DNA from 2 places in the Actinacidiphila polyblastidii genome. Region 1 is predicted to be linked to the other one. Evidence: predicted binding sites of a transcription regulator. Region 1 holds the regulator's gene; the other holds the start of a gene.

Region 1 (11,725 bases):
GGGCGCTCGGCCTCGGCGAGCGCGGCGGCGGGGACGCCGGCCAGCTGCTCGGGGGTGCCCTTCTCCTCGCCCTCGGCGGTCTTGCCGCCGCCGGCCAGCAGGTAGGGCGCCTTGGCGTGGGCGTGGTCGCGCAGGCTCATGATGAGCAGCTTGGGGGAGAGCGGCTTGCCGGTGTTCCAGGCCGGGCACTGCGACTGGCAGCGGCCGCACTCGGTGCAGGTGGAGAAGTCGAGGATGCCCTTCCAGGAGAAGTGCTCGATCTGGGAGACGCCGAACTGGTCGTCCTCGCCCGGGTCCTCGAAGTCGATGGGCGCGCCGCCGCTGGTCATCGGCTGGAGTGCGCCGAGGGCGACCGGTCCGGTGGCGTTGCGCTTGAACCAGATGTTCGGGAAGGCCAGGAAGCGGTGCCAGGCCACGCTCATCGTGGTGTTCAGGCCCAGCACGATGGCCCAGATCATGGTGACGCTCAGCTTGATCATCGCGGTGAGGTACACGACGTTCTGCAGCGTGCCGGTGCTCAGCCCGCGGAAGGCGGCGACCAGCGGGTAGGACGCGAAGTAGCCGGCCTCGTAGTGGTCGACGCCGTGCAGGGCGCCTTCCAGGCCGCGCAGCGTCATGATCGCCAGGCCGATGACGAGCACCACGTACTCGACGAAGTACGCCTGCCAGGCGGTCGAGCCGGCGAAGCGGGACTTGCGGCCGGCCCGGGAGGGCAGGTTGAGCAGCCGGATCACGATCAGGGTGATGATGCCGAGGGTGGTGAGCGTCGCGATGAACTCGGTGTACAGCTCGTACGGGAGCCAGGTGCCGATCCACGGCAGGATCCAGTCGGCCTTGAAGAGCTGGCCGTAGGCGTTGACGATGGTCAGCGCCAGGGTGAGGAAGCCGACCGCCACGAACCAGTGGGCGATGCCGATGACGCCCCACTTGTTCATCCGGGTGTGCAGGGCGAACTCACGGGCGAGCGTCTTGGTGCGGCTCAGCGGGTCGTCGGTGCGCGTGCCCTCGGGCACCGGCTGGCCGATCCGGACGACCCGGTAGATCTGCGCGACGGCGAGGCTGATGAGCGCGACGCCGACCGCGGTGAGGACCAGCGACACGATGATCGCGGCGAGTTGCATGGGGGCTCCTCGGGCCTGCGCAATCCGAAACGTACTAAGCGGTAACTTACTCCGGTCTCGGCTGAGGTTACCCGGGTTTCCCGGGTCCATGAAGCCGCGCCGCTGGTGATCTGTGTCGCGCGGCACAGTGGCGCCGCCGGCGCTTCCCCGGCTGTGGGGGAGCGTACGCCGTGGCGGCGCGATTGAAGGCGCGTCAATCGTGACAAACATGGAGACGGCGGACAACGGTCCGCGGCGTCCGCAGGCGGCCGGGAACGGCCGGGAGGTGACCGGGAGATGCGCGCGGTGCTGCGCTGGGCGGCGATCGGCGCCGGCCTCGTCCTGGTGGTGGCGTGCGGTCTCGGCCTGGCCGCCTACCGCAAGTTCAGCGGCAACATCCGTACGGACACCACCGCCGAACGGGTGCTCGCCCAGGACGCGGCGCAGCGCCCGCCCGCGCTGGTCCCGGGCGCGCGGAACATCCTCGTGATGAGCGCGCGGCCGACCGGCGGGCCCGCCCGCCGCGGCGGCCGCCCGGGGCGCGGCGAGGCCGAGGCGGCCGTACTTCTGCACCTGTCCGCCGACCGGCGGCGCGCCGCGGTGGTCGGCGTCCCGCCGACGCTGCGGGTCAGGATTCCGGCGGCCTGCGGGGCGGACGCCGGCCTGCGCGCGGCGGCCGCCCCCGGCGCGGCCCCGGGCGGCGGCGCGGGGCGGGGGACGGGGTCGGGGGGCGCTCCCGGCGAGTCCCCGGCCCGCTACGGGCCCTTCGCCGACGCCTTCCGCGAGGGCGGCGCGGCCTGTTCCATCCGGGCCTTCGAGGAGCTGAGCGGCATCCGGGTCGACCACCACCTGGTGGTGGACGCGCGCGGCTACCAGCGGATCGCGGCGCCGGTGTCCGCGGCAGGCCGCCGCACCAGCGACCGGCGCGGCGACCTGCTGCGCGCGCTGGCCCGCGAGGCCCGCGGCGGCGACGGCGGCCTCGCCCACCCGGCCAGGCTCTACGGCTTCCTCGACACCGCGACCTCCGCGATCACCGCGGACCCGGGCCTCAGCTCGCTGCCCGCGCTGTACGAACTGGCCGGCAGCCTGCGCGCGCTGCCGCCGGACGGCCTGGTCTTCCTCACCGTCCCGGGGGGCCCGGGAAGCTCAGGGGATGCAGGGGATGCAGGGGATGCAGGGGGCTCATGGGAGACGGCCGGCGCGGCCGGTGTGGGCGGCGCGACGGCGGGTACGGGCCGTGCGGACGCCGCCCGGCTGTTCGCGGCGGTACGGGCGGATCGGCCGCCTGCGCAAGGCTCGCGCCGCTAAGTTGAGCCGACCGCGCTCATGTCATTTGACTCTCCTGACGCGCTCAGGCACTCTTGAGCGAGATTCACTCAAGTCGGTCAGCTGGAGGATTCACCATGGCACGTGCGGTCGGCATCGACCTGGGCACGACTAATTCCGTCGTCAGCGTTCTCGAAGGCGGCGAGCCCACCGTCATCACCAACGCAGAGGGCGCCAGGACCACGCCGTCCGTCGTCGCCTTCGCCAAGAACGGCGAGGTGCTCGTCGGCGAGGTCGCGAAGCGCCAGGCGGTCACCAACGTCGACAGGACCGTCCGGTCGGTCAAGCGCCACATGGGCACCGACTGGAAGATCAACCTGGACGGCAAGGACTTCAACCCGCAGCAGATGAGCGCCTTCATCCTGCAGAAGCTCAAGCGGGACGCGGAGTCGTACCTGGGCGAGAAGGTCACCGACGCGGTGATCACCGTCCCCGCGTACTTCAACGACTCCGAGCGCCAGGCCACCAAGGAGGCCGGCGAGATCGCCGGCCTGAACGTGCTGCGGATCGTCAACGAGCCGACCGCGGCGGCCCTCGCCTACGGCCTGGACAAGGACGACCAGACCATCCTCGTCTTCGACCTCGGCGGCGGCACCTTCGACGTGTCCCTGCTGGAGATCGGCGACGGCGTGGTGGAGGTCAAGGCCACCAACGGCGACAACCACCTCGGCGGCGACGACTGGGACCAGCGCGTCGTCGACTACCTGGTCAAGCAGTTCCAGTCCGGCCACGGCGTGGACCTGGGCAGGGACAAGATGGCCCTCCAGCGCCTGCGCGAGGCCGCGGAGAAGGCGAAGATCGAGCTGTCCAGCTCCACCGAGACCTCGATCAACCTGCCGTACATCACCGCCTCGGCCGAGGGCCCGCTGCACCTGGACGAGAAGCTCACCCGGGCGCAGTTCCAGCAGCTGACCAGCGACCTGCTGGAGCGCTGCAAGACCCCGTTCCACAACGTCATCAAGGACGCCGGCATCCAGCTGTCCGAGATCGACCACGTGGTCCTGGTCGGCGGCTCGACCCGGATGCCGGCCGTCGCCGAGCTGGTACGCGAGCTGACCGGCGGCAAGGACGCCAACAAGGGCGTCAACCCCGACGAGGTCGTCGCGATCGGCGCGTCCCTGCAGGCCGGCGTCCTCAAGGGCGAGGTCAAGGACGTCCTGCTGCTCGACGTCACCCCGCTGTCCCTGGGCATCGAGACCAAGGGCGGCATCATGACCAAGCTGATCGAGCGCAACACCACGATCCCGACCAAGCGCTCGGAGATCTTCACCACCGCGGAGGACAACCAGCCGTCGGTGCAGATCCAGGTCTACCAGGGCGAGCGCGAGATCGCCGCGTACAACAAGAAGCTCGGGATGTTCGAGCTGACCGGCCTGCCGCCGGCGCCGCGCGGGATGCCCCAGATCGAGGTCACCTTCGACATCGACGCCAACGGCATCATGCACGTCGGCGCGAAGGACCTGGGCACCGGCAAGGAGCAGCGGATGACCGTCACCGGCGGCTCCTCGCTGCCCAAGGACGAGGTCGACCGGATGCGCCAGGAGGCCGAGCAGTACGCGGACGAGGACCACCGCCGCCGCGAGGCCGCCGAGACCCGCAACCAGGGTGAGCAGCTCGTCTACCAGACCGAGAAGTTCATCGCGGACAACAAGGACAAGCTCCCCGAGGACGTGAAGTCCGAGGTCGAGGACGCGCTCGCGGACCTCAAGGAGAAGCTGAAGAACGAGTCGACCGACGACGGCAACACCGCGGCGATCCGCGAGGCCACCGAGAAGGTCGCCGCCACCAGCCAGAAGCTCGGCCAGGCGCTGTACGCCAACGCGCAGGCCGAGGGCGGCGCGGCGGGTCCCGGCGCGGACGCCCCGGGCGCCGAGCAGGCCGCCGCTGACGACGACGTGGTGGACGCCGAGATCGTCGACGACGAGAACGGCCAGAAGAGGGACGGTGCCGCGTGACGGAGGAGTCGAAGGGCTTCGAGGAGCCCGACGTCCCTTCCGAGGCCGCCGAGGCGCCGGAGTCCGGCACGCCGGACAAGGCCGCTGAGGCAGGGCCCGCGGGGTCTGCCGGTTCCGCCGACGAGGCGGGCCCGGCGGCCCCGGGCGGGGACGCCGTCGCGCAGCAGCTGACCGCCGCGCGGGCGCAGCTGGACCAGGTGCGGACCGCGCTCAACGAGCGCACCGCCGACCTCCAGCGGCTCCAGGCCGAGTACCAGAACTACCGCAGGCGGGTGGAGCGGGACCGGGTCGCCGTCAAGGAGATCGCGATCGCCAACCTGCTCACCGAACTGCTCCCGGTGCTGGACGACATCGGCCGGGCGCGGGAGCACGGAGAGCTGGTCGGCGGCTTCAAGTCGGTCGCCGAGTCGCTGGAGACGGTCGCGGCGAAGCTGGGGCTGCAGCAGTTCGGCAAGGAGGGCGAGGCCTTCGACCCGCTGGTGCACGAGGCGCTGATGCACAGTTACTCGCCGGATGTCACACAGACGACATGCGTGCAGATCCTCCAGCCCGGGTACCGCATCGGGGAGCGCAACCTGCGCCCCGCGCGGGTCGCGGTCGCCGAGCCGCAGCCCGGCAGCCCCGCCAAGGACGAGGCGGAGCAGGACAAGAAGGCGGACGACGAGGAGACCGGTGGCCCGGACGAGGGCTGACGGACACAGGAGAGCGCAGGCCGGAGAGGAGGGACGTCGGGGATGAGCATCAGCAGGGACCTGTTGGAGAAGGACCTGTACAAGGTCCTCGGCGTCCCCAAGGACGCGACCGACGCCGAGATCAAGAAGGCGTACCGCAAGCTGGCGCGCGAGTTCCACCCGGACGCCAACAAGGGCGACGCCAAGGCCGAGGAGCGCTTCAAGGAGATCTCCGAGGCCAACGACGTGCTCTCCGACGCCAAGCGGCGCAAGGAGTACGACGAGGGCCGCGCGCTGTTCGGCAACGGCGGCTTCCGGCCGGGTCCGGGCGCGGGCGGCACGGGCGGCTTCAACTTCGACCTCGGCGACCTCTTCGGCGGCGCGGGCGGACCCGGCGGCCCCGGCGGGCCCACCACGAGCGGGCAGGGCGGCGGCTTCGGCGGCGGCCTGGGCGACGTCTTCGGCGGGCTGTTCAACCGGGGCGGCGGCACTCGCGTGCAGCCGCGCCGCGGCCAGGACATCGAGTCCGAGGTGACGCTCAGCTTCACTGAGGCGGTGGACGGGGCCACGGTCCCGCTGCGGATGTCCTCGCAGGCGCCGTGCAAGGCGTGCTCCGGCACCGGCGACAAGAACGGCACCCCCCGGGTGTGCCCGACCTGCGTCGGCACCGGGCAGGTCTCGCGCGGCGGCGGTGGCGGCTTCTCGCTCACCGACCCGTGCGTGGACTGCAAGGGCCGCGGCCTGATCGCGGAGAGCCCCTGCGAGGTCTGCCACGGCAGCGGCCGGGCCAAGAGCTCGCGCACCATGCAGGTCCGCATTCCCGCCGGGGTCACCGACGGGCAGCGGATCCGGCTGCGCGGCAAGGGCGCTCCCGGTGAGCGCGGCGGTCCGGCGGGCGACCTGTACGTCGTCGTGCACGTCGGACGCCACTCGGTGTTCGGCCGCAAGGACGCGAACCTGACGGTGACCGTCCCGGTGAGCTTCACCGAGGCGGCGCTCGGCGGCGAGATCAAGGTGCCCACCCTCGGCGGGCCCCCGGTCACGCTGAAGCTGCCGGCCGGCACGCCCAACGGCCGTACCCTGCGCGCCCGCGGCAAGGGCGCGCTGCGCAAGGACGGTTCGCGCGGCGACCTGCTGGTCACCATAGAGGTCGCGGTGCCGGACAGGACCGAGGGCGAGGCGCTGGACGCCCTTGAGGCGTATCGCGAGGCCACCGCGGACACCGACCCGCGGGCGGAGCTGTTCAAGGCCGCAAAGGGAGCGTGAGCAGATGAGCATCGACGGCGGGATGGGAGGCGGGCCGCGCGGTCCGCGGGTGTCCCGCAACCCCTACCAGCTGACCGAGGAGTCCCCGGTCTACGTCATCTCGGTGGCGGCCGAGCTGTCCGGGCTGCACCCGCAGACCCTGCGGCAGTACGACCGCCTCGGGCTGGTGTCCCCGGACCGCACGGCCGGCCGCGGCCGCCGCTACTCGGCGCGGGACATCGAGCAGCTGCGCGAGGTGCAGCGGCTGTCGCAGGACCAGGGCATCAACCTGGCGGGCATCAAGCGGATCATCGAGCTGGAGAACCAGGTCGCCGCGCTCCAGGCCCGCGTCGCCGAGCTGTCCGCCGCCGTCGAGGGGGCGGCCGCCGTCATCCAGCAGCGGGAGGCGGCGGTGCACGCCTCCTACCGCCGCGACCTCGTCCCGTACCAGGACGTCCAGCACACCAGCGCTCTGGTGGTGTGGCGCCCGAAGCGGGACGGCTGAGCGGCCGCCCCCGCGCGCTGCCGCGCTTTCCGCATGACCAGGCCCGCCGCCCCGCCCCGGGGCGGCGGGCCTGGTCGTGTCCGCGGTCCTGGTCCCCCCCGGGGGTGGCGGCGGGCGAAATTGCGGCGACAGCGTGCGGACGGGCCGCGTAGCGTCGCGGACATGGACGCCCTCACGGAAGCCGAGATCCGCGCCTGCTTCGTCAACTGTTCGAAGGGTGAGGCGAAGCGGCTGAGCTTGCCGCGCGACCTGGCGGAGCGGCCCTGGGGGCACCTGGACTTCCTGGGCTGGCGCGATCCGGGCGCGCCGGACCGGGCGTATCTGGTCGCGCCGGCCGAGGGCGGCCCGGTCGGGCTGACGCTGCGGGTCGCGCCGGGGGCGCGGCGCAATCTGCTGCGCAGCAGCCTGTGCGGGCTCTGCCTGACCGGGCACTCCGGCGGCGGCGTGGACCTGCTGGTGGCGCCGCTGGCCGGCCCGGCCGGCCGGCAGGGCAACACCGTCGGCCTCTACATGTGCGCGGACCTGGCCTGCTCGCTCTACATCCGCGGCAAGAAGTCCTCGGCGCTCGCCAAGCGCCTGGAGGAGACGCTGACCCTGGACGAGCAGATCGCGCGCACCCGCCGCAACCTGGCGGCCTTCGTGGACAAGGTCACCCAGGGCGGCCGGCCGGCCGCCGCGACCCACCGGTCCGGCGCGTCCTCCTGACCCGCACGCTCACGCGCTGCCCATCGCCCGGGTCAGGGCGATCTCGATGACCACCCGGTCCGGCTTGTACGCGAGCGCGCGACCGTAGCGCTCGCCGTAGCGGCGTACCGCCTCGGCGATCCGCTCCGGGTCCTCGCTGACGGTCGCGACGCCCTCCAGCGTGGCCCAGCGGCCGCGCTCCACCTGGCAGACGGCGACGCGCGCGCCGCCGGGGCCCGCGGCGCGGATGTGCCCGGCCTTGGCGCTCGCGGTGTTCGTGGTGATCCGGGCGAGGCCCGCCTCGGGGTCGTAGGTGACGCCGACCGGGACGACGTGCGGGGAGCCGTCGGCGCGGTGGGTGGTCAGCGTGCACAGGTGGTACTCGCGCCAGAAGGCGAGGTAGCCGGCGTCGGGGGCGCGGGGATCGCGGCGTTCCATGACCAGGACCCTAGGACATCGCGGCACTGGGACATCGGGACGCTAGCGGTCGGCACACGGGGCCGTCGGCCCACTAGGCGGTCGGCGGCGCCAGCCGTACCGGCAGCGCGGCGACGCTCGCGCCGATGAAGCCGGGCAGCGGCGGCAGCTCCTCGTCCGGCGCCGCCAGCCGCAGCCCGGGGTAGGCGGCGTAGAGGTCCCGCAGCGCGGTCACCGCTTCGAGGCGGGCCAGCGGCGCCCCGAGGCAGTAGTGGGCGCCGTGCCCGAAGGCCAGGTGCCGGCTGGGCGGCCGGGTGATGTCGAACCGGTCGGCGTCGGGCCCGTACTCGCGCGGGTCGCGGCCGGCCGCGGCGTACCCGGCGAGCACCGGGATGCCGCGCGGCACGGTGACGCCGTCCACCACGAGGTCGGTGGTGGGGTAGCGGAAGGGGAAGTTGGCGACCGGGCTGTCCCAGCGCAGGGTCTCCTCGACCACCGCGTCCCAGGACACCTCGCCGGACAGCGCCAGCTCCCGCTGCTCGGGGTGGCGGCACAGCGCGCGGACCGCGTTGGTGATCAGGTTCAGGGTGGTCTCGTGGCCGGCGACGATCATCAGCAGCAGAGTGCCGGTCAGCTCCTCGTCGCTGAGCCGCTCGGCGCCGTCGTGCAGGGCGTCGTCGCGGGCCGCGATCAGCGCGCTGGTCAGGTCGTCGCCGGGATCGGCCCTGCGCTCCTGCACCACGCGGCCGAGGATCGCGTGGATCTCGCGCTGCGCGGCCATCGCGTCGCCGCCGCCGCTCGACGTGCTGACCATGCGGTGGGTGAGGGTGTGCAGCCGGTCGCGGTAGCCGCTGCCGACCCCTAGCAGCTCGCAGATCACGCCCATCGGCAGCGGGTACGCGAAGTGCCGGCGCAGGTCCACCACGCCGTCGGCGTCCGCGTGTCCGGGCAGCGCCGCCAGCAGGTCGCCGGTGAGCTTCTCGATCCACGGCCGCAGCGAGGCCACCCGGCGCGGCGTGAACGCCTTGCCGGCCAGCCCGCGCAGCCGCCTGTGGTCGTCGCCGTCCGCCGTGATCATCCCGCTGACCAGCGCGAAGGCGTTCAGCTGCCACTGCTCGGGGACCCGGCCCTCCTGGTACGCGGCGAAGTGGCGGGCGTTCTTGGCGACCTTCGGGTCGGCGAGGAAGTCGCGCAGTTCCTTGTGCCGGGAGACGATCATCCCGTCGACGCCGCCGGGCAGTGCCACCGGGCACGCGGCGGCGCTCTCGCGCAGCGCCGCGGCCTGCGTGTGCACGCCGGCGCCGGACGGGTCCAGGGAGTGCGCAGTGCTCATAGGAGTCCTCACACGCGCAGGAGAAAGGGTCAACTCCGGTCATTCCCGGTGGAGTTGCGCCCGATTCTCGCACTGCTGCGCGCGCTTCCTCAACGTTCACCCGGTATTCGGCCGTTCGATCGCCCGGAATCAGCCGGTCCCCGGCACAAAAGGGGTTGCCCGCCACGGGTCGGCCTCGCGTCCGCTCCGGGTCCGCCTCGGGTCTGCTCGGTGGGGCGCCCGAAAACCGCCTTGAGTGGGATAGACTCAACTTGCTTCATGGTGCCGAAGGCAAGTCGTGGTGGCCACCGACCGTCACGACGTCGACGGCCGTCACATCCGTCACGACCGAAAGGAACCCGCCCTCGTGGACGCCGAGCTGACCAACAAGAGCCGGGAGGCGATCAACGCCGCCAACACGCGGGCCGTGTCGGAGGGCAACCCGGACCTGACGCCCGCCCACCTGCTGCTCGCCCTGATGGGCGGCGCGGAGAACGAGAACGTCCTCGACCTGCTGACCGCCGCCGGCGCCGACCCGGCCGCGGTCCGCGCGGACGCCGAGCGGCTCGTCGCGGCGCTGCCCAAGGTGCAGGGCTCCACGGTGGCGCCGCCGCAGGCCAACCGTGACATGCTCGCGGTGATCGCCGACGCCTCGGAGCGGGCCAAGGACCTCGGCGACGCGTATCTGTCGACCGAGCACCTGCTGATCGGGATCGCCGTCAAGGGCGGCCCGGCCGGTGAGGCGCTGACCAGGGAGGGCGCGAGCGGCCGCAAGCTGCTCGACGCCTTCGAGACCTCGCGGGGAGGGCAGCGCGTGACCAGCCAGGACCCGGAGGGCACGTACAAGGCGCTGGAGAAGTACGGGACGGACTTCACCGCGGCGGCCCGCGAGGGCAGGCTCGACCCGGTGATCGGGCGCGACCAGGAGATCCGCCGCGTCGTCCAGGTGCTCTCCCGGCGCACCAAGAACAACCCGGTGCTGATCGGCGAGCCCGGCGTCGGCAAGACCGCGGTGGTCGAGGGCCTGGCCCAGCGCATCGTCAAGGGCGACGTGCCCGAGTCGCTGCGCAACAAGCGGCTGGTCTCGCTCGACCTCGGCGCGATGGTGGCGGGGGCGAAGTTCCGCGGCGAGTTCGAGGAGCGGCTGAAGGCCGTGCTCGCCGAGATCAAGGACAGCGACGGCCGGATCGTCACCTTCATCGACGAGCTCCACACCGTCGTCGGCGCGGGCGCCGGCGGCGACTCCGCGATGGACGCGGGCAACATGCTCAAGCCCATGCTGGCCCGCGGCGAGCTGCGCATGGTCGGCGCCACCACGCTGGACGAGTACCGCGAGCGGATCGAGAAGGACCCGGCCCTGGAGCGCCGCTTCCAGCAGGTGCTGGTCGCCGAGCCGACCGTCGAGGACACCGTGGCGATCCTGCGCGGCCTCAAGGGACGCTACGAGGCGCACCACAAGGTGCAGATCGCGGACTCCGCGCTGGTCGCCGCGGCCACCATGTCCGACCGCTACATCACCTCCCGCTTCCTGCCCGACAAGGCCATCGACCTGGTCGACGAGTCCGCGTCGCGGCTGCGCATGGAGATCGACTCCTCCCCGGTCGAGATCGACGAGCTGCAGCGCTCCGTCGACCGGCTGCGGATGGAGGAGATGGCGCTGAAGAACGAGACCGACCCCGGGTCGGTCCAGCGGCTGGACAAGCTGCGCAAGGACCTCGCCGACCGCGAGGAGGAGCTGCGCGGCCTGACCGCCCGCTGGGAGAAGGAGAAGCAGGGCCTGAACCGGGTCGGCGAGCTGAAGGAGCGCCTCGACGACATCGACACCCGGATCGACCGCGCCCAGCGCGACGGCGACTTCGAGACCGCCTCCAAGCTGCTCTACGCCGAGAAGCCGAAGCTGGAGGCCGAGCTGGAGGAGGCCACCCGCGAGGAGCAGGAGGCGGCGGCCCAGGGCCCCTCGACCAACATGGTCAAGGAGGAGGTCGGACCCGACGACATCGCCGACGTGGTCGCCGCCTGGACCGGCATCCCGGCCGGCCGGCTGCTGGAGGGCGAGACGCAGAAGCTGCTGCGCATGGAGGACGAGCTGGGCCGGCGGCTGATCGGCCAGAGCGAGGCCGTGCGCGCGGTGTCCGACGCGGTACGCCGCTCCCGCTCCGGCATCGCCGACCCGGACCGCCCCACCGGCTCCTTCCTCTTCCTCGGCCCGACCGGCGTCGGCAAGACCGAGCTGGCCAAGGCGCTGGCCGACTTCCTCTTCGACGACGAGCGGGCGATGGTCCGCATCGACATGAGCGAGTACGGCGAGAAGCACTCCGTCGCCCGCCTGGTCGGGGCGCCCCCCGGCTACGTCGGCTACGAGGAGGGCGGCCAGCTCACCGAGGCGGTGCGCCGCCGCCCGTACAGCGTGGTGCTGCTCGACGAGGTGGAGAAGGCGCACCCCGAGGTCTTCGACGTGCTGCTGCAGGTGCTCGACGACGGCCGGCTCACCGACGGCCAGGGCCGCACCG
Region 2 (11,725 bases), on a different contig from region 1:
CCGGCCGGTCCGCCTGCACCCGGCGGCACACCTCGAGCCCGTCGTACCCGGGCAGCATCACGTCGAGGACCAGCAGGTCGGGCTGCCAGGAGTGGGCGGCGTCCACCGCGGAGGGGCCGTCACCCGCCGTCCTGACCTGGAACCCCTCGGCCTGCAGGCGGGCCGCGATCGCCTGCACTATCGTCTGGTCGTCCTCGACCACCAGCACCCGGCGCTGCGCACCGGCCGTCTGCGTGCTGTCCACTTCCGCCCCACAAGGTCGTCACAATTACCGGCAGCGTACGGGCCGGGCCGCCGCCCTGACTATGACGCCTTCACGCCGTGACGCCAACGTGCATCAGGGCCTGAGCCCGATGTGGACCACGTCCGGCACACCGCGCGCGACCGGGACGCGCGTCGTGCGCACCCCGGTGAACCCCGCGTCCCTCAGCGCCGTCTCGAACTCGGCCGAGGGCTGCGCGGACCACACGGCGAGCACACCGCCCGGTTCGAGCCGCTCCCGGCAGGCGGCGAGGCCGCTGGGGCTGTAGAGACTGCCGTTGTTCTCGGTCACTGTCCAGTCGGGCCCGTTGTCGATGTCCAGGCACAACGCGTCGTACCGGGGCCCGCTCGCACGCACCCAGGAGACCAGATCCTCCCGCACCACCCGCACCCGGGGGTCGTCCAGCGCGTGCCGGGAGTAGGCCGCCAGCGGCCCCTCGCGGTGCCACCCGACGACCGCGTCCTCCCGTTCGACCACCGCGATCTCGCCCCAGCGCGGCTCCTCGGCGGCGCGCGCCAGCGAGAAGCCGACGCCCAGGCCGCCGATCAGCACCCGCAGTCCGGCGCGGCCGGGAGCGTACGCGTCCAGCGCGGCCAGCGCCTCGTCGACGAGCAGCCGCTCGGAGCGGCCGTCGGAGGTGTCCATCAGGAAGACGCCGTTGGCGATGATCTCGTACTGGTCGCCGTGCCGCCGCAGCACCACCTCGCCGTACGGGCCGTCCCGCCGGTCCAGTACGACGGGCGAGGGCGCGGGGCCTGGCGGCGGCGAGGGCACGGGCGGCATCCGCCCATTGTGGCGGAGCGGGCGGCGGCCCACGGACCGGGGTCACCCGCGGTGACACGCCGGCCCGGGGTCCGCCCGCGGTTCACGGCCGGGACGCCAGGACTTCACCCGCTCTGTTCCCGCAGATGGTCCGGGCGGCCCGGACCGGGCGTAGGTTCCGCGCATGTCATCCCTTCTCAGGAACCCCGTGGCGCGCAAGCTGCTGCGGCCCGCGACGTCCCTGGTCGACCAGCGGGTGCAGCGGCCGGTCGGCAGACTGCGCAAGGACATCGACAAGGCCGCGCGCGGCGAGCGGGAGGCGCGCGAGTCGCTGCGCAAGGACGTCGAGGCGCTGCGCAGGGAGCTGGGGTCGCTGCGCAAGGAGGTCGCCGAGCTGCGCGGCCGGCAACTGCCGTTCGAGCTGCTCTTCGAGCGCAGCGGCAGGGCGGGGAACCGCACGTTCACCAAGGAGCAGTTCGACCGGCTGGTCGCGCAGATCGGCGAGGTCACCGGGCAGTCCCCGTACGCCCGCCGCAACGTGGTGGCCGCCTTCCGCAACGTCGTGGCCGTCGAGGCGCTCGGCGTCGGCCGGCTGGCCGGCGCCTCGTCGAACGTGTGCGGCAAGCTCGCCACCGTGCCGCTGCTGGACCCGCCCACCGCCGAGGTGCTGGAGATCGGCACGCTGCACGGCATGTTCTCCGCGGTGCTGATGCGGATGCTGCACCGCGCGGGCCTCGAACCGCGGCTGACCATCGTCGACCCGCTGGCGGGCAGCCAGTTGCAGCCCGGCACGAAGCCGGGCTCCGAGCCGACCGGGACGCCCGTGCGGCTCGACGTGGTCCGCGCGAACCTCGCGCTGGGCGGGGTCGCGGGGGAGCAGGCGCGGGTCCAGCAGGGGCTGTCCGGCGACCCGGCCGTCCGCGCGGCCGTCGCGGACCGCGCGTACGGCGTCGTGATCGTCGACGGCGATCACTCCGCGGAGGGCGTGGCGGCGGATCTCGCCTGGGCCGAGGAGATCACCGCGCCCGGCGGCATCGTCGTCCTCGACGACTACGGCGACCCCGCCTGGACCGGCGTCCAGGCCGCCGCGGACGCCCACCTCGCGCGCGCCGACACCCGCTTCAGCCTCCTCGGCACGGTCGCCACCTCCGCCTACCTCCGCGCTGCCGGCTGACGCCGGCCGGTGGGTGGTCGCTCGCGCCGTTCCCCGCGCCCCTGGCAGGGCGCGGGGCGGTCCGGGCGCGGCCCGGGGTGTGGGGGGAGTGCGCGGGGGGACGGCGGCTGTCAGGGGGTGGGAGGCGACCACACGTAGGGGGTGGTGGTCGTGACCGCCTGGAAGCCCATCCGGGCGAGCACCGGCGCGCTCGCGTCGGACGCGTCGACCTGGAGGTACCGCACCCCGCGTGCGGCGGCGAGCCGCGCGCGGACGCCGACCAGCGCCCGGTAGATGCCGCGGCCGCGGTACGCCGCGAGCGTGGACCCGCCCCACAGCCCGGCGAACTCCGTCCCGGGACGGAACACGAGCCACGCCGCGGAGACCGGCCGCCCGTCCGCCTCCGCGAGGAACACCGCGATCTCCTCGGGCGCCGCGGCGACCCGGCTGAGCAGATCGGCGCCGAGGAAGGTCAGGTCCAGGTCCCACACCTCGGTGAGCAGCGCGCCGATCGCCCGGAAGTCCTCGGGCCGCTCGGTGCGGCGCAGGGTGACCCCGGCCGGTTCCGGCGCGTCGCCGGTCATCCGCTCGGTGCGCCCGATCATGACGGTCTCCCGGTCCTCGGGCACGAAGCCGGCGGCGCGCAGGGCGCCGGGCAGGCCGGCGGGCCGGTCGTGGCCGCGGATCTTCCACTCCACGCCCTCGCCGCGGGCGGCGAAGTAGTCGCGCTGGCGCACGATGAGAGCGTCGAGCTCCGGCCCCTCGGGGACGCCGAGGTCCGCAGGCGCGCTCACGAAGCCGCGGAACTGCCCGACGAGCCGGGTGAGCGGCCCGTCCCGTTCCGCCGTCACCCCGGCCGGCAGGACAGCCGGCGCTCCCCGCAGCTGCGCGTCGTACGCGCCGAGCAATGTCGCTTCGTTCCCGATCACCGGCCCCAAGCTAGCGCCGGCCGCCGCCCGGCCGCCTGCCCTTTTCGCCGCCGCGGTCCCGGGCGGTCCCGGGCGATCGCTGAGGGCGAACAGGGGGTCGGGAACACCGGGGCGGGGGCAGAGGTTGAGTGGGTCGTACTCAACTTGCTTGCTTAGGGAGCGATCATGGCGTCTGAGCCGAAGAGTTCCAACCTCACCCTCCCCGTCCTGCCCCTGGACGAGGAGGTCGTCCTGCCCGGCATGGTCGTCCCGCTCGACCTCACCGACCCCGAGGTGCGCGCCGCCGTCGAGGCCGCGCAGAGCGCCGCTTCCGGCGGCGCCGGCAGCGGGTCGGGGGCGGGCAAGCCCCGGGTGCTGCTGGTGCCGCGGGTGGACGGCGCGTACGCCGCGGTCGGCACACTCGGCACCGTCGAGCAGGTGGGCCGGCTGTCCGACGGCGACCCCGGCGCGGTCATCCGCGGCCGCGCCCGCGTGCGCATCGGCGCCGGCACCACCGGCCCCGGCGCGGCGCTGTGGGTCGAGGCCACGCTGGTCGAGGAGCCCGCGCCCGCCGAGTCGCCCGGCGCCGTCGCCGAGCTGATGAAGGAGTACAAGGCCCTGGCCACCAGCTGGCTCCGCAAGCGCGGCGCCTGGCAGGTGGTGGACCGGGTGCAGCAGATCGACGACGTCGGTCAGCTCGCGGACAACTCCGGTTATTCCCCGTTCCTCACCGCCGAGCAGCGCATCGAGCTGCTGGAGACCGCCGACCCGGTGGCCCGGCTGCGGCTGGCCATCCAGCGGCTGCGCGACCACCTGGCCGAGCAGGACGTCGCCGAGACCATCCGCAAGGACGTCCAGGAGGGCATGGAGAAGCAGCAGCGCGAGTTCCTGCTGCGCCAGCAGCTGGAGGCGGTCCGCAAGGAACTGGCCGAGCTGAACGGCGACCCGGACAACGAGACGGACGACTACCGGGCCCGCGTCGAGGCCGCCGACCTGCCGGAGGCGGTCCGCGAGGCCGCACTGAAGGAGGTCGAGAAGCTGGAGCGCTCCTCCGACGCCTCCCCCGAGGGCTCGTGGATCCGCACCTGGCTGGACACCGTCCTCGAACTGCCGTGGAACACCACCACCGAGGACACCTACGACGTGGCCGGCGCCCGCGCGGTGCTGGACGCCGACCACTCCGGGCTGGAGGACGTCAAGGAGCGCATCACCGAGTACCTGGCGGTCCGCAAGCGCCGCGCCGAGCGCGGTCTCGGCGTGGTCGGCGGCCGCCGCGGCGGCGCGGTGCTCGCGCTGGTCGGCCCGCCCGGCGTCGGCAAGACCTCGCTGGGCGAGTCGGTGGCCCGCGCGATGGGCCGCGAGTTCGTCCGGGTGGCGCTCGGCGGCGTACGGGACGAGGCGGAGATCCGCGGCCACCGCAGGACGTACGTGGGCGCGCTGCCCGGCCGGATCGTGCGGGCGATCAAGGAGGCCGGGTCGATGAACCCGGTGGTGCTGCTCGACGAGATCGACAAGGTCGGCTCCGACTACCGGGGCGACCCGGCGGCCGCGCTGCTCGAAGTCCTCGACCCGGCGCAGAACCACACCTTCCGCGACCACTACCTGGAAGTCGAACTCGACCTGTCCGACGTGGTCTTCCTGGCCACCGCCAACGTCCTGGAGGCGATCCCCGAGCCGCTGCTGGACCGGATGGAGCTGGTCAGGCTGGACGGCTACACCGAGGACGAGAAGGTCGTCATCGCCCGCGACCACCTGCTGCCCCGGCAGCTGGAGCGCGCGGGGCTCGACGGGGACGAGGTGACGCTGGAGGAGGACGCGTTCCGCAGGCTCGCCGGCGAGTACACCCGTGAGGCGGGCGTGCGCACCCTGGAGCGGACCATCGCCCGGATCCTGCGCAAGATCGCGGCGCGGCACGAACTGGGCGACCAGGAACTGCCGTTCACCGTCGGCGCGGACGACCTGCGGGCGCTGATCGGGCGGCCGCACCACGTACCCGAGGCCGCGCAGGACCCGGAGGAGCGGCGGACCGCGGTGCCCGGCGTGGCCACCGGCCTGGCGGTCACCGGCGCGGGCGGCGACGTCCTCTACATCGAGGCGTCGCTGGCCGATCCGGAGACCGGCGGCTCGGGCCTGCAGCTGACCGGCCAGCTGGGCGACGTGATGAAGGAGTCGGCGCAGATCGCGCTCTCCTTCCTGCGCTCGCACGGCGCCGAACTGGAGCTGCCGGTCGGCGATCTGAAGGACCGCGGCGTGCACCTGCACGTGCCGGCCGGCGCCGTCCCCAAGGACGGGCCGAGCGCGGGCGTGACGATGACGACCGCGCTGGCGTCGCTGCTGTCCGGGCAGCGGGTGCGCACCGACGTGGCGATGACCGGTGAGGTGTCGCTGACCGGCCGGGTGCTGCCGATCGGCGGCGTCAAGCAGAAGCTGCTGGCGGCGCACCGGGCCGGGGTCACCACGGTGATCATCCCGAAGCGCAACGAGCCCGACCTGGACGACGTCCCGGCCGAGATCCTGGAGGCGCTGGAGGTCCACCCGGTCAGCGACGTGCGCCAGGTGCTGAAGCTGGCGCTGGAGCCGGCCGAGAGCCCGGCGGGCCGGATGCCGGTCGCCGCGTAGGCGGTGCGTGGGGCGAGGCGCGAGGGGCGCGGGGAACCGGACGGTTCCCCGCGCCCCTCGGCGCGTCCCGCGGCGGCTCGCGCCGCGCGGTCAGCCCAGCGCGAGGGCCTGGAGGCGGCTGGTGTCGCCGTTGAAGTAGTCCTGGTCGCCGGGGAAGACCCCGGAGTCCGCGTGCTGCCAGAAGGTGTAGTAGCCGTAGCCGGCCGGCAGGGTGCCCGCGGTGGAGGTGTACTTGGCGATCCAGAACGGGCTGGTGGCGGCGAAGCCGCTGTTGTTGCCGGTGCAGGTCGACCACCAGTCGTAGGTCGAGTAGATGACCGGGTACACGCCCTCGCGGCTGTGGTACTCGTTGGCGAAGGCGTGGATCCAGCTGACCATGCTCGCCTGGCTCAGCCCGTAGCAGGTGGCGCCGTAGGGGTTGTACTCGATGTCGAGCGCGCCCGGCAGCGTCTTGCCGTCGGCCGACCAGCCGCCGCCGTGCGCGATGAAGTAGTCGGCCTGGGTGGCGCCGCCGGAGGTGTCGGGGGTGGCGAAGTGGTAGGAGCCGCGGATCATGCCCACGTTGTAGGACCCGTTGTACTGCTGGGCGAAGTACGGGTTGGTGTACGTGGTGCTCTCGGTGGCCTTGACGTACACGAACTTCGCGCCGTTGGCCCAGGCGGTGGACCAGGCGACGTTGCCCTGGTAACCGGAGACGTCCATGCCGGGCGTCTGGGCCGCCATCGGCGTCACGGCGGTCGAGCCGGCGGAGGAGCCGGAGCCCTCGTGGGACCTGACGGTGGAGCCCATCCAGTCCAGTTCGGGGTGGGTCAGCCGGCCCTGGCTCGGCGTGGGGGCCGCGGCGCTCGCGGTGCCGGGCGCGGCCACGACGAGGGCGCACAGGGTGAGAAGGAATCCGGCCAGCACGGCGAGCCTGGTCCGGGCCGAGCCGTGGGTGCCGTGCACGACGGAGAAGCCTCCGTGGGACATGCGTGCCTCCAGGTGGGGGTGGTTCGGCGGTGGTCCTGCACATGGCCTGCGGTGGGATGGAATGGCCATGACAGGAGTGAAGGTACGGTCGTGCCACACACGGGGAAAGAGCCCCTGGAAACGCCTTTGGTCTACGCCTGCGAAATACTTGACGTGCTGCGGAAACCACCGTGGGTGAAGAAAACTTTCAGGCGTTGAAAGCGGGGACAGAGTGGCGGAAGGCAACGGAGCGGCGCCGGACGCTCGTTCCGGTCCGGCGGCAGGTCGCCCCGGTGAGGCCGCCGCGGGCCCGGCGGACACCCTGGAGCGGGAGCTGACCGTGCTCTTCCGGCGGGCCCGCGCGGTCTCCGGCGACCTCGCCAGGGCGGTCCACCCCGAGTTGGAACCCGGCGCGTACGGCCTGCTGGTCCGGCTCGCCGAGGCCGAGCCCGAGCGGGCCACCGACCTCGCCGCCTACTTCGGCGTCGGCAAGGCCACCATGAGCCGGCAGCTGCGGGCGCTGGAGCTGCTCGGCCTCGTCACCCGCGAGCAGGACCCGGCGGACGGCCGCGCCTACCTGATGCGGCTCAGCGACGAGGGCCGCGCCCGCTTCTCCCGGGTGCGCTCGGCCCGCCGCGAGCGCTACCTCGCGCAGCTCGGCGCGTGGGACCACGAGGAGATCGCCGAACTCTCCCGGCTGCTGCACAAGCTCAACGACCTCTGACGCGGCCGCCCGGCGGACGGTCGCGTCAGAGGTCGCGTCAGAACTCGACGAGCAGGGCCGTCGCGTCGTCGTACGGCTTGCCGCGCGGGACCGCGGCGCCCTGCGGGTCGGCGTCCTCCAGGGCGCGCACCCGGGCGATCAGCGCCTCCGGACCCGCCTTGCGCAGCAGCCCGAACGTCCCGGCCCAGTCGTCCGCGCCGAACACCTCCACCGCGCGCGCGGCGCCGTCGGTCAGCGCGGCCAGCGCCCGTACCGACCCGCGCGGGGTGCTGCCGGTCACCGCGCGCGCGGTGACCGCGGGGTCGGCCGCGGCGGTGAAGAAGCCGCCCTCGCGGTTGCGCAGCGGCGCCACCCGCACGCCCTGGGCGCGCAGCCGGTCGATCCGGTCGTCGAGCACCGCGCGCACCCCGCCGCCGTCCGCGGGGTCCAGCAGCAGCACCGAGTCGGACAGCACGAGGTGGTCGAGCGCGTCCGCGTCCCAGCGCGCCGCGACCACTGTGGCCTGCGGCGTCATCGGGTGAGAAAGATCACAGACGGTCCGGTGGGCGTCCGCGGTGCGGGCGATCGCCACCCCCAGGCACTCCCCGAGCGCCAGGTCCCGGCGTGCGACGGCCGACTCCAGCAGCGCCCCACCCAGCCGCGCGGTGAACCAGGGAACCGAGTGCACGCACCCGGTCCGGCCGTCCGGCGGCGGCGTCACACCGTCCAGCACCACCAGGCAGCCGCCCGCCCCCGCCGCCGGCAGGGCCACGCCCACGAAGTCCTCGTTGGGCACGTCCGGCCGTCCCGGTTCGCTCGCCGTCTCGATCCGCATGTGCCCAGTCTGCCCGGCCCCCGCCGCCGGCCCCGCACCCACCTCGCGACGACCCCGCCGCGACCGCCGGACGCGCGCCGACCGCCCGCGGGGACGCCGGAATTGTCGCTGAAGACACGTGAAGGATTCACTCGTTCGAGTGTCCGAGCGGGGGACGTCTGGCTCCGCCGCCGAGGGGGCTGCCAGGGTCGGAACGAACTCTGCACATTCCCGGGGAGGCATCCCTCCCCGGCCCGCCCGAGACGCGATTGCGAGCCGTCCTTTGCGTGAACGCCGTGCGCCCCGCCGCGAACGCCGGGTCAGACAGCGCATGTTCGGCGCGCTGCTGATCTGCGCGGCCACCGTGCTGGCCGCCGCCGCTCCCGGCGTGGCCCTGGCCGCGGGCGATCTGTCGGCCGCCCAGGACAAGGCGTCGGCGGCGCGCCTGGCCGCGCGCGCCACCGTGCTCGCCCACACCCTCGCCGACGAGCGGGACGGCCTCACCGTCCGCGCCGCCGTCCCCGGCGGCGCCGCGGGCTCCGGGCTGTCCGCCGCCGACCGGGCCCGCACCGACCGGCAGGTCGCCGACGTGCTGCCCGGCGCGCCCGCCGACGTGCGCGGCGCCCTGCGCGGCCTGGACGCCGTACGCCATCGGGCGCTCTCCGGCGCCGGCGGCCCGCAGCGGGTCGCCGCCGCCTACCAGCCGCTGATCGACGCGCTCGACCGGCTCGCCGGACCGTCCACCGCGCCCCTCGGCCGCGCCGCCGACGCCGCCGCCGTGCAGCGCGGCGACCTCGTCGCCGCCCTCACCGCGGGCGGCGGGCAGCAGGCCCTGGTCGCCGCCGCCCGCGTCGCCCGCCTCCAGGAGCAGGCCGCGCTCGCCGACTTCGACGCCGTCGCCGCCGCGCCGCTGCGCGCCCGGTACGACCAGACCGTGACCGGCGCCGACACCGCCGCGGCCGACCGCGACCTGACCCGGCTGCTGGACGGACCCGCGCTCGACCACGCCGACCGGGCGCTCGCAGCCGCCGCGGTGCAGAACGCGCTGACCGCCCGGATCGCGCTGATGCGCAGCGTCGAGGCGTCCGCGGCCACCGACGAGGCGCAGGACGCCGCCGCCGACCGCGACCACCGGGTCACCGTGCTCGAACTGCGCGCCGCGCTCGCCGCCCTGTGCCTGCTGCTGGTCGTCGGCATCCTGGTCAACCTGTTCCGCAGCGTCACCCGGCCGCTGGCCGCGCTGCACCGCTGGTCGCGCGCCGACCCGGAGAGCGGGCAGGGCGCGCGGGTGGTCGGCGCCGACGAGTTCGCGGCGGTCGCCCGCCGCGTCAACGCGCTGACCCACGAGGCGCAGGCGCTGCGCGGCCGCGTCCACGAGGTCACCGCGGAGCGCACCGCGGCGGCAGGCGTCGGCACCGCGCTGGCCGCCGAGCGCGAGGGCCTGCTGCGCACCAGGGACGAACTCCAGCGCAGCCGCGACGACATCGCCCGCCGGCTCGGCGCGGCCGCCGCACGCAACGCCCAGCAGATCACCTACGTCAACCTCTCACTGCGCACCCTCGGCCTGGTCGAACGCCAACTCGCCCTGATCGAGGGCCTGGAGGTGCACGAGCAGGACCCGGACCGGCTGGACACCCTCTTCCGGCTCGACCACCTGGCCACCCGGATGCGCCGCAACAGCGAGAACCTGCTGGTGCTCACCGGCACCGAGCACAGCCACGGCGCGACGGCCCGGCCGGTGCCGCTGGTGGACGTGGCGCGCGCGGCGGTCTCCGAGATCGAGGAGTACGCGCGGATCGGGGTCGGCGAGATGCCCGAGGCGCGGGTGGCCGGCCGGGCCGCCGACGACGTCGCCCACCTGCTGGCCGAACTCCTCGACAACGCCGCGGCCTTCTCCGACCCGACCGCCGGGGTCCAGGTCTCGGGCTGGCTGCTGGAGAACGGCGAGGTGATCCTGTCGGTCGAGGACACCGGGGTCGGGGTGCCGGCGGGACGCCTCGACGCGTTCAACGAGCTGCTCGCGGACGCCGATCCGGCGCCGCCGAGCGCCGTGTCGGGGATGGGGCTGTACGTGGTGGCCCGGCTGGCCCACCGGCACGCCGTGCGGGTGCAGTTGCGGCCGCGTCCGGACGGCGGCACCACCGCGGTGGTCGTGCTGCCGCGGCTGCTGGTCGCCTCGGTCGGGCCCGAGGAGGCGTTCGGGCCGGCCGCCGGCGACTCGGCCTTCGCCGGCGGCGCCCCGGCGGGTCCCCTGGCGGGTTTCCCCGCCCCTCGCGCCGGCCGGCCCCCCGCGGTGTCGGCTTCGCCGACCGCCTCGACCTCTGCCGTTGCCGCCGAACGGCCCGCGGACCACCAGCCGGTGGGCCGTCCCGAGCCGTTCGCTCCCGCAGCGTCCGGCCACCCGCCCGCCGGGCCCGCGCCGGTGTCCGGGCCTCTGCCCGTGTTCGGGCCCGCGCCGGTGTCCGGGCCCGTGTCCTGGCCCGCGGCGGTCACCGGACACATGTCCGTCTCCGGACCCGCTCCGGTACCGGCCCCCGGGCCCGATCCGGGGTCCGCACCGGTCTCCGGCGCGGACCCCCGTCCGGGTTCCGTGTCCGGGCCGCGGCTGGTCTCCAGGCCCGTACCGGCGCCCGCGGCGGGGCTCGTGCCCGGGTCCGGGCTCGCGCCCGGGTCCGTACCGACGCCCGCGGCGGGGCTCGTGCCCGATCCGGTGTCCGGTCCCGTGCCCGCACCGTTCTCCGCGCTCGGGCCCGCACCCGTCTTCGATCCCGGGCCGTCACCGGACCCCGGTCCGGGTTCCGTGTCCGGGCCGCGGCTGGTCTCCAGGCCCGTACCGACGCCCGCGGCGGGGCTCGTGCCCGGGTCCGTACCCGAGGCGGGGCCCGGTCCTGGGCCGGCTGGGCTGCCGCGGCGGGTGCCGCGTGGGGGCGGGCCGGTGCCGGGGGAGGCCGGGGGGCGGGCCGGGCGGCCGCAGGAGCGGCGGCGTGCCGGGCCGGTGGACGCCGAGGCGCTGCGCCGCACGCTCGGCGGCCTCCAGCGCGGGCTGGACGCGGGCCGCCGCGACGCGGAACGCGAGATCTCCGGCGGGACGGGCCCGTTCCGCGTTCGCCACACCCCCGGGCCCGGGGCCACGGGCGAAACCGTCACCGTAGAAACCGAGGAGGCGACCCGCCCATGAGCGCGGTCCACACCTGCACGCCCGGCACGGGCACCACCCCCGATCCCGCCGCGGACATGAGCCACGGGGCCCGCGACCTCCGGTGGCTGCTGGAGAACTTCGTCGAGGAGGTGCCCGGCGCGCGGTCCGTCGCCGTCGTGTCCTCCGACGGCCTGCTGCTGCTCAGTTCGGCAGCGGGGCCGCCGTCCCTGCCCGCGTCAGGACCGGACGGCGGCGCCGCGCGTCCGGTCGAGACGCGGATGGACCTGGCCGCGGTCGTCTCCGGGCTGGCCTCGCTGACCGTCGGCGCGGCCCGGCTGATGGACGGCGGCCGGGTGCGGCAGACCACCGTCGCGATGGACGGCGGGATGCTGGTGGTGATGTCGATCAGCGACGGCT

The links. Region 1 encodes HspR, which represses chaperone genes until heat shock. Its sites were predicted from a motif close to TTGAGNNNNNNNNNCTCAA; they were not measured.
Region 2: a site for HspR is predicted at 3,231-3,249, ahead of lon (endopeptidase La). Genes of this name have one in related genera too.

Annotation. Positions count from the first base shown of each region.
Region 1 covers NZ_JAZEWV010000018.1:80,668-92,392, forward strand. The annotation lists gene V2S66_RS21350 ((Fe-S)-binding protein) at 1-1,121, opposite strand, end outside; gene V2S66_RS21355 (LCP family protein) at 1,398-2,408, shown strand; gene dnaK (molecular chaperone DnaK) at 2,504-4,381, shown strand; gene grpE (nucleotide exchange factor GrpE) at 4,378-5,073, shown strand; gene dnaJ (molecular chaperone DnaJ) at 5,116-6,318, shown strand; gene V2S66_RS21375 (heat shock protein transcriptional repressor HspR) at 6,323-6,802, shown strand; gene V2S66_RS21380 (FBP domain-containing protein) at 6,965-7,507, shown strand; gene V2S66_RS21385 (pyridoxamine 5'-phosphate oxidase family protein) at 7,517-7,924, opposite strand; gene V2S66_RS21390 (cytochrome P450 family protein) at 7,998-9,236, opposite strand; gene clpB (ATP-dependent chaperone ClpB) at 9,583-11,725, shown strand, end outside.
Region 2 covers NZ_JAZEWV010000010.1:120,628-132,352, forward strand. The annotation lists gene V2S66_RS15020 (response regulator transcription factor) at 1-244, opposite strand, end outside; gene V2S66_RS15025 (spermidine synthase family protein) at 338-1,045, opposite strand; gene V2S66_RS15030 (class I SAM-dependent methyltransferase) at 1,209-2,198, shown strand; gene V2S66_RS15035 (GNAT family N-acetyltransferase) at 2,309-3,103, opposite strand; gene lon (endopeptidase La) at 3,272-5,704, shown strand; gene V2S66_RS15045 (lysozyme) at 5,795-6,673, opposite strand; gene V2S66_RS15050 (MarR family winged helix-turn-helix transcriptional regulator) at 6,885-7,376, shown strand; gene V2S66_RS15055 (hypothetical protein) at 7,414-8,190, opposite strand; gene V2S66_RS15060 (sensor histidine kinase) at 8,501-11,347, shown strand; gene V2S66_RS15065 (roadblock/LC7 domain-containing protein) at 11,344-11,725, shown strand, end outside.